DNA from 2 places in the Streptomyces sp. NPDC048420 genome. Region 1 is predicted to be linked to the other one. Evidence: riboswitches for the same ligand, from Rfam matches in the RefSeq annotation. Region 1 holds a riboswitch; the other holds the start of a gene.
The links. Region 1 has a riboswitch for ZMP and ZTP ahead of AB0D34_RS22080 (bifunctional 5,10-methylenetetrahydrofolate dehydrogenase/5,10-methenyltetrahydrofolate cyclohydrolase). Riboswitches for the same ligand answer to the same signal wherever they lie in the genome.
Positions count from the first base shown of each region.

Region 2: it holds a riboswitch for ZMP and ZTP, as region 1 does, so the genes downstream of both, AB0D34_RS28985 (glycine hydroxymethyltransferase) here and AB0D34_RS22080 (bifunctional 5,10-methylenetetrahydrofolate dehydrogenase/5,10-methenyltetrahydrofolate cyclohydrolase) in region 1, are expected to answer to the same signal.

Region 1 is NZ_JBEZKG010000011.1:204,874-209,076, forward strand. Features, by position in the region: partial or broken gene AB0D34_RS22055 (ABC transporter ATP-binding protein) at 1-429, shown strand, start outside; partial or broken gene AB0D34_RS22060 (type III PLP-dependent enzyme) at 589-1,012, shown strand; gene AB0D34_RS22065 (hypothetical protein) at 1,084-1,380, opposite strand; gene AB0D34_RS22070 (nuclear transport factor 2 family protein) at 1,554-1,919, shown strand; gene AB0D34_RS22075 (hypothetical protein) at 1,944-2,216, opposite strand; ZMP/ZTP riboswitch at 2,296-2,378, shown strand; gene AB0D34_RS22080 (bifunctional 5,10-methylenetetrahydrofolate dehydrogenase/5,10-methenyltetrahydrofolate cyclohydrolase) at 2,401-3,243, shown strand; gene AB0D34_RS22085 (glycosyltransferase) at 3,303-4,203, shown strand, end outside.
Region 2 is NZ_JBEZKG010000016.1:23,383-27,585, forward strand. Features, by position in the region: gene AB0D34_RS28975 (hypothetical protein) at 1-292, shown strand, start outside; gene AB0D34_RS28980 (hypothetical protein) at 434-1,084, shown strand; gene AB0D34_RS28985 (glycine hydroxymethyltransferase) at 1,157-2,608, opposite strand; ZMP/ZTP riboswitch at 2,650-2,739, opposite strand; gene AB0D34_RS28990 (LLM class flavin-dependent oxidoreductase) at 2,850-3,701, opposite strand.

The sequences.
Region 1 (4,203 bases):
GAGGCGGGCGAGGACGCGGTGGCGCGTGTGCTGAAGACGACCCGGCTCGACGGGCTGGTGGCGAAGTTGCCCAGTGGACTGGACACGCTGGTCGGGCATCGGGGGACCAAGCTGTCGGGCGGCGAGCGGCAACGGGTGGCGATCGCCCGGGCCTTGCTGCGGCGGCCCCGGTTGTTGCTGCTGGACGAGGCCACGTCTCAGCTGGACGCCGTGAACGAGGCGGCGCTGCGGGACACGGTGGCGGATGTGGCACGGACGACCACGGTGTTGGTGGTGGCGCACCGGTTGTCGACGGTGACGATGGCTGACCGGATCGTGGTGATGGACGCGGGGCAGGTGCGGGCGGTGGGGACGCATCAGGAACTGGTTGCCGGGGATCCTTTGTACGCGGAGCTCGCGGCCACCCAGTTTCTTGCCACGGCCGGGTGAGTTCGTGGTCTGCGGCTGCCCCGCACTCCTGGAACCTCGCCAGGCTCAGGCGGTCCCGGGCCGGCTGCTCGCCTTCGGCGGTCCGGGCAAGACACCGGGCGAGGTGATCGCCGTGGGTGGGGGTGCTGCCCGCACGCGCGGGTCGCCGTGGCCCTCGCCGACAGCTCCTATCCTCAGTTCGAACTCCGGGGCATTCACGCCCACTTGGCCAACGGCCTGGCAGTGGCGGAGCAGCTGGGGGGCGCCGAGGCCGTCCTGTCGATGGGCGGCGTACGGCGAGGGGCTCGCCCGGCTGGCGGAGGCCTACCCTGGGCCGACCCTGCGGATCGAGCCGGGGCGGGCGCTGACGGCGTACTGCGGAGTGGAGGCGTAGCCACACCCCCGGCCAAGACCCGCGGCAAGCGGCGACCGGATCACTCTCGCCGGGCAGTTGTGCACCCCGAAGGACGTGCTGGCCCGCCGGGTTCCCGTGTCCGGGCTGCGGGCAGGTGACGGGGTGCTGTTCTCGCCGGCCGGCGCCTACGCGTCGAACGTCTCGCACCACGACTTCATGACGCATCCCCGACCCGGGTTCCACTTCCTGGACTTCCGAGTGGACATACGTCGAGGGCCGCCCGGCGTTCCGGGCGGCCCTCGGTCTCCGTGCGGGAGGGGTCAGCCCTCGATCGCGGGCAGCAACCCCGTGACGGGGGCCGCGAGGTCGGTGACCTGGTGCAGTTCGTTCAGCTTGTACAGGTCGTTGGCCTTGTTGAGCTGCTCGGAGACCCTCGGCATCTGGGCCCTGTGCTCCGCGGGGATGTCGCTCATCGCGAGCGAGTCGAGCATGGCCATCGGGCTGAGCGGACCCGCGGTCGGGGCGGCCGCGTCGGCCGCGTTCGCGAGGGGAGCGGCGAGACCGGTGACGCCGACGGCGAGACCGACGGCGGCGACGATACGTCGAGTTGAGATCATGTGTTCAGCAACGCCCGCGGGGCCCTCGCGGACACGGCCGCCCGGCGCCGCTCACCCGTCAGGCGGAGCGCCCGGCCTGCGCTTGCCGTGACCGCCGGGGCGGAGGAGTCTCGTAGTAGAGGCCCTACGGCGGCCCGTTCCTCGTCGGGTCGCGGCCCTCGAAGGAGGTCACCATGGGCACGGCGGCAAGCTCAGGCTTCACCAGCGAAACACTGCGCCGGGGGATCGAAGGAGACTCCGCGGCGATTCTTCTGTCGCTCTACGCGGACGACGCCGAGATGCGCGTCGTCGACCGCAACACCCAGCCCAGTCACCCTAAGGTGCTGCACGGCAGGGACGAGATCAGTGCGATGCTCGAGGACGTCTACAGCCGTGACATGACGCACAAGATGGAACAGTGTGTCGTGGACGGCGACCATGTGGCGTTCAGCGAGTCGTGCCTGTACTCCGACGGGGTACGAGTCCTGTCCGAGTCGATGCTGACCCTGCAGGACGGCAAGATCACCGAACAGACCTTGATCCAGGCCTGGGACGAGTAGCGAGGAGGGTGCCCAAGGTCCAGATCAGGACGCGGCTGACCTGGACCTTCCTGGCTCGGACGGTGCCTGCCAGGCTGACTGCGACTCGGTGGCCACAACCATTTTTGTAAGTCCGAGGTGCTCGGCGAGGAGCGAGGGGCTGCCGATGTACGGCGGGCCGAGCCGGCGCAGGGTCAGCAGCACCCTGTACTGCCAGTTCCGCAGACCGTCGGAGTCGAGGGTGGCGCGGCGGGCCTGGGACGCGTGCCGGGCCAGGATGGCCAGCCGAGCGAAGATCGCCTCCTTCACCGGGCCCACCCAGTCGAGTTCCCTCGCCCAGATCTCGACACTGACTCCTGACCTGGGCCTGTCCTGCGCAGCGTGTCGGTTAGTCTGATGAGCGGGCCGTGACTGGCGCTGAGGTGGAGCACCACCGGGGAGCGGTCCGCACACTCGATGCCGCGCGCCTGGGCGATTCCTACGATCGGCTCAGGAGTGGCTCATGTCCCAGGCACGGCTCATGGACGGCACCGCACTCGCCCGGCGCATGGTCGAGGAGACCGCCAAGCGGGCGGCCGACCTCACCGACCGCACGGGACAGGCACCGTGTCTCGCGACGGTCCTGGTCGGTGAGGACCCCGCGTCCGTCACGTACGTCCGGATGAAGCGCAACCGCTGCCGCAAGGCCGGTATCGAGTCGCGGCACGTGGAGCTGCCCGCCACCACCACCGAGGAACTCGTCGGCGCGCTGCGGGAGTTGTCCAACGACCCCACCGTGCACGGCATCCTGCTCCAGCACCCGATGGGCGCGCACATCGACGAGCGGGCCGCGTTCGAGGCGATCGCGCCGGAGAAGGACGTCGACGGCGTCACCTTCGCCTCCTTCGCCACGATGAGCTTCGGCCTGCCGGGGTTCGTGTCGTGCACGCCCGGCGGGATCATGCGGCTGCTCGACGAGTACGACGTCGACCCGGCCGGCAAGCGGGCCGTGGTCGTGGGCCGCAGCGCGATCCTCGGCAAGCCGGCCGGGATGCTGCTGCTCGCCCGCGACGCCACGGTGACCTACTGCCACTCCCGTACGGCGGACCTGTCGGCGGCCGTACGGGAGGCGGACATCGTGGTCGCCGCGGTGGGGCGGCCCCGGCTGATCCGAGGCCAGGACATCAAGCCCGGCGCGGTCGTGGTCGACGCCGGCTACAACGAGGGGAACGTCGGCGACGTCGACTTCGACTCCGCGGTGGAGCGGGCCTCCCTGATCACGCCGGTGCCGGGCGGCGTCGGTCCGATGACCATCGCCACGCTGCTGGAGCAGACGGTTTCGGCCGCCGCACGGCAGAGTCACTAGTTCGGCACGGGGCGTTCGCTCCTCGCGGCGGCATACTGTCCGTCGTGCGGGTAGCGATCATGACAGCGGGTTCCCGGGGCGATGTCGCCCCCTTCACCGGCCTCGGGCACGGTCTTGCGCGAGCAGGGCACGAGGTCACCCTGGTCACCCACGAGCGCTTCGGACCGCTGGCGGCACGGGCCGGGCTCGGGTTCCACGCGCTCCCCGTCGACCCCCGCGCCGAGCTGGAGTCCTCGCGCGGCCGGGCCCTGCACCGCAGCTCGACCGGTGTGGGCAAGTTGGTACGGGTGGTCGCGATGGCGCGAGCGCTGGCCGGTGAGATGGCCGACGACCTGGTGGCGGCCGCACGGACGAGCGACGCGCTGCTCCTGTCCGGGTCGGTGGCCCCGCTGGGGCACGCCATCGCCGAGGGGCTGGCACTGCCCAGCCTGGGACTCAATCTCCAACCCCTGGGCGCCACAAGGGAGTTCCCGCCCCCGATGCTGGGCATCGGCTCCTGGGGCGGGCTCGGCAACCGGGTCGCCGGGGTGGGGTTGAACCTCGCCGTGGAACAGGTCTTCGCCTCGGCCGTGCCGGCGGTGCGCACCCGGCTGGGTCTGCCCTCGAAGCGCCCGGCCGCGGCACTCCGTGCCCGTGAACGCCAGGGCTGGCCGGTGCTGCACGGATTCAGCCCGCGGGTGGTGGCCCGGCCCCGGGACTGGCGGTCCGGACTGGATGTGGCCGGCTACTGGTGGCCGTACGACGGAGACGACCGGCTCCCTGACGACCTGCTGAGGTTCATCGACTCCGGCCCCCCGCCGGTCTTCGTGGGCCTGGGCAGTGCGACCGTGCCCGACCCCACCCGGACCAGCACCGAGATCGTGCGCGCGCTGCGCCGGGCCGGGCTGCGCGGAGTGATCCAGCGCGGCTGGGCGGGCCTGACGGCGACGGGCGACGACATGCTGACCATCGGCGAGGTGC
Region 2 (4,203 bases), on a different contig from region 1:
GGGCGTGATGGGCAAGGCCTCCGGCGAGGGCCACGCCATCTTCCCGGCGCCCGGGCAGGAGCCGGAGATCGACGCGGGGGCTCCGGACCCCGGTGCGGCGGAGGTCTCGCCGACCTCGGCGCCTGTGCGCGCGTCCTCGGCCGCGGACGACGGCACCGAGTGGTGGTGGGCGCTGCCGGGTCTGGCGGCCGGTGCCGTACTGGCTCTGGTTCTGCGGCCGTTCGCGCTGCGGATGCCATGGGAGCGCCTGCGCCGGGAGCCGGGACCACGGCAGGAACTACGCGATGTGTGACGAAGGAGGGGGCCCACGAGCTTGAGGAAGCGAGGCTGAGTCGATCGAGGGGGGATGGCTGTGGGGAGCAGACACACGAGGTTGCGGCCAGGGCCACGTCGGGCGCTCACGGCGCTCTTACCGCTGTCGGTGGTTGTGGCGCTGCTCGGAGCACCGGTGGCCGACGCGGTGACGCTGTCGACACGGGGGTCGGGCCTGGACAGGCCCGACCTGGCGATGGTCGTCACCGGCGGCTCTGTCCGGACGCAGGTCGTGCGATCCCCAGAGCCGTACTTCGCTCGCCTGTGGCAGCTGCTGCAGCCGATGCACACAGGCACGGAGCGGGTGTCGGGCGACTGGGAGGAGGGCCGGTATCCGCCGGTACGGCTCACCGTGGTGTGGGGGCTGACGGGTGTCGGTGGCTGGCCGCAGACGGGCTCGGCGCCGGGTGGTGACGTGGCCGTGGAGCGCCAGGATCAGTTGTTCCTGGCAGAGGACGGCACTCCATGGGTGCGCTCGGACCCGGCACCGGAGAGGGAGGACGACGACATCCGCTGGCATCGGGCGCCACGGACGGTTTTCGATCAGCTTGACCGGGCGGGGCTGGTGGGCGGGGCCGTGGAGGGGCAGCGCGGGACTGAGGGCGGTGACGGAGCGGGGGGCCTGAGCCACGGCGCCTGGTGGGCGCTTCCGGGGCTTGCCGTGGGGTTCGCGGTCGGGGCCGGCGGCACTCGGCTGATACGCCGCGCGGCGGCCCGGCCGGGAGCCGGACCGCCGCGGGAAGCGCCACGACAGGAACTCATCGATCTGTAATCGCCACCTGAGTCATCGGTCCTTGACAACTCAAGAGCGTGATGTGCCGCTCGGCACCGCCTGGGTGGTGGTTCAGCCGAGGTCGACCTCCGGGTACAGCGGGAAGCCGGCCACGAGGTCGCTGGCCCGGTGGGAGATCTCGTCCGCGACCTTCGGGGCGAGGATGTGCTGGGCCTTGGAGGGGGCGCCCGACTTGGTGGTGCCGGACTCCGTGGTGGTGAGGACGCGGTCGATGAGGCCGGCGACCTCGTCCATCTCGGCGGTGCCGAGACCACGGGTGGTCAGGGCGGGGGTGCCGATGCGGATGCCGGAGGTGTACCAGGCACCGTTGGGGTCGGCCGGGATGGCGTTGCGGTTGGTGACGATGCCCGACTCGAGCAGGGCGGCCTCGGCCTGGCGGCCGGTGAGGCCGTAGGAGGAGGCCACGTCGATCAGGTTGAGGTGGTTGTCGGTGCCGCCGGTGACCAGGGTGGCGCCGCGCCGCATCAGGCCCTCGGCCAGGGCGCGGGCGTTGTCGACGATGCGCTGGGCGTAGTCCTGGAAGGAGGGCTGACGGGCCTCGGCGAGGGCGACGGCCTTGGCGGCCATGACGTGCGGGAGCGGACCGCCGAGGACCATCGGGCAGCCCCGGTCGACCTGGTCCTTGAGGGAGTCGTCGCACAGCACCATGCCGCCGCGCGGGCCGCGCAGGGACTTGTGGGTGGTGGTGGTGACGATCTGGGCGTGCGGGACCGGGTCGAAGTCGCCGGTGAGGACCTTGCCGGCAACGAGGCCGGCGAAGTGTGCCATGTCGACCATGAGCGTGGCGCCGACCTCGTCGGCGATCTCACGCATGATCCGGAAGTTCACCAGACGCGGGTAGGCCGAGTAGCCGGCGACGATGATCAGCGGCTTGAAGTCGCGGGCCGAGGCGCGCAGGGCCTCGTAGTCGACGAGGCCGGTGGCGGGGTCGGTGCCGTAGGAGCGCTGGTCGAACATCTTGCCGGAGATGTTCGGGCGGAAGCCGTGGGTGAGGTGGCCGCCGGCGTCCAGGGACATGCCGAGCATGCGCTGGTTGCCGAAGGCCTGGCGGAGCTCGGCCCAGTCGGCGTCGGAGAGGTCGTTGACCTGACGGACGCCGGCCTTCTCCAGGGCGGGCACCTCGACACGCTGGGCGAGGACGGACCAGAAGGCGACGAGGTTGGCGTCGATGCCTGAGTGCGGCTGGACGTAGGCGTGGCGGGCGCCGAAGAGCTCCTTGGCGTGCTCGGCGGCCAGGGACTCGACGGTGTCGACGTTGCGGCAGCCGGCGTAGAAGCGGCGGCCGATGGTGCCCTCGGCGTACTTGTCGCTGAACCAGTTGCCCATCGCGAGGAGGGTGGCCGGGGAGGCGTAGTTCTCGGAGGCGATCAGCTTGAGCATCTCGCGCTGGTCGGCGACCTCCTGGCCGATCGCGTCGGCGACGCGCGGCTCGACGGCGCGGATCACGTCGAGGGCGGCGCGGAAGGCCGTGGACTCGGTGGACAGGGGCTGCTGCTCTGACATGGCGGCCTCCGGGCTGCGTGGCTTGAAGCGGTCACGGATCACGGTTCGGCCCAGGCGCACGGCACTTGGTCACTCACAGGCCGCTCCCCGATGGTCCGTCCCATCCCAGCGCGCCAGTCACGGCCTGTCGGCCAGCCTACCGGGCACGTCGTGGGGCCTCGGCGCGGCGTCCACCATGCGAGCGACGGCTTCGGGGCCCGGTCGCGGGTTCCGGGCCCCGAAGCCGTGGCGGTGGACGACGTCAGAAGAGCACGTCGGCGAGGCGGTCGATCTGGTCGGCGTCCGGGGCCCAGCAGTAGAGCACCACCTCGTCGGCGCCGATGCCGAAGTAGGCGTCGGCGGCCTCGCGGATCTGGCGCGGGGTGGTGAGCAGGCCCGCCTCCATGTACTCGACGTGGCCGCTGAAGGCGTAGTAGTCGCGGAGGTTGCGGCGGGCCAGGTCCAGGGTGGTGTCCGGGCCGAGAGCGACGTTCGCCTGGGCGACGAGGCGGGGGCGGCCGGGTCGGTCGTGCTTCTGCCAGGCCGTGGTGGCGGCGCGGAACAGGTTGGACATGAAGGACGGCGGCAGGGCGGCGCCGAGGAAGCCGTCGCCGAAGCGGCCGACCCGTTCGAGGGCGGCGGGAGCGAAGCCGCCGAACAGCACCTCCGGGCCACCGGGGGTCATGGGGGTGGGGCCGATGGGGCCGACACCTTCGCCGTAGGGCTCTCCGGACCATGCGCGGCGCAGCAGCGTCATCTGCTCGTCGAGGCGGCGGCCTCGACGGTGGAGGTCGATCCCGGCGGCCAGGCAGTCGTCCTCCCGGCCTCCGACGCCGATGCCGAGCGTGAAGCGGCCGCCCGAGAGACTGTCCAGGGTGGCGGTCTGTTTGGCGAGCAGGGCGGTGTTGTGGAGTGGCGCGATCAGCACCTCGGTCTGGACGCGGATGCGGGCAGTGGCGCCTGCGAGGGCCGCGAGGGTGACGAGGGGCTCGGGGTTGTCGTAGACGAGGCGGTCGAGCAGACCGAGAGTGCTGAAGGGGCCCGCGTCGGCGCGCCGGGCCCAGGTGAGCAGCTGGGCGGGGTCGTCGATGGGCAGGCCGAGGCCGATGTTCATGGGAGAGTCCTCCGGAGGGCGTACGGGACCCGCCGGTCGGCCGGATCCCTTGCCGCCCCTCCGTGGCACCGCGCGCTGTGCGCAGGCCTGCTCCCGTTCTGCGGCGATGGTTCAAGAGAGCGTGTGCGTCAGAGTGCGAGGAACGTAACGCGGCCGGGCTGGGTACGACAACGCGTTTTTGGCGAGTGCGAACGGTCATGTCCTCGGGACCGGGATCACTGACGCGGCAGCACTCGTCCCGCCCTGCGGACCTGGCGCGCAGGGACGCCTGAGCGGCACGGCTTTCGCCAACTCCCCTCCGCTCGCGGGGAAATCCCCACCCGCGCGGCCCGCTGGACGCTCTCGACGACTCAACCCCGCCAGCGCCTCGCCGGTCCGCCCTCACCTGCATCGCCGGACGACAGCCGACACGTCGCCGGTGGCCCCTCGCCGCCTCGCGGGTCCGCCCCTCACCCGCCTCGCCGATCGGTCCCGGCCGGGCACCCCATCACCGGCCCTCGTT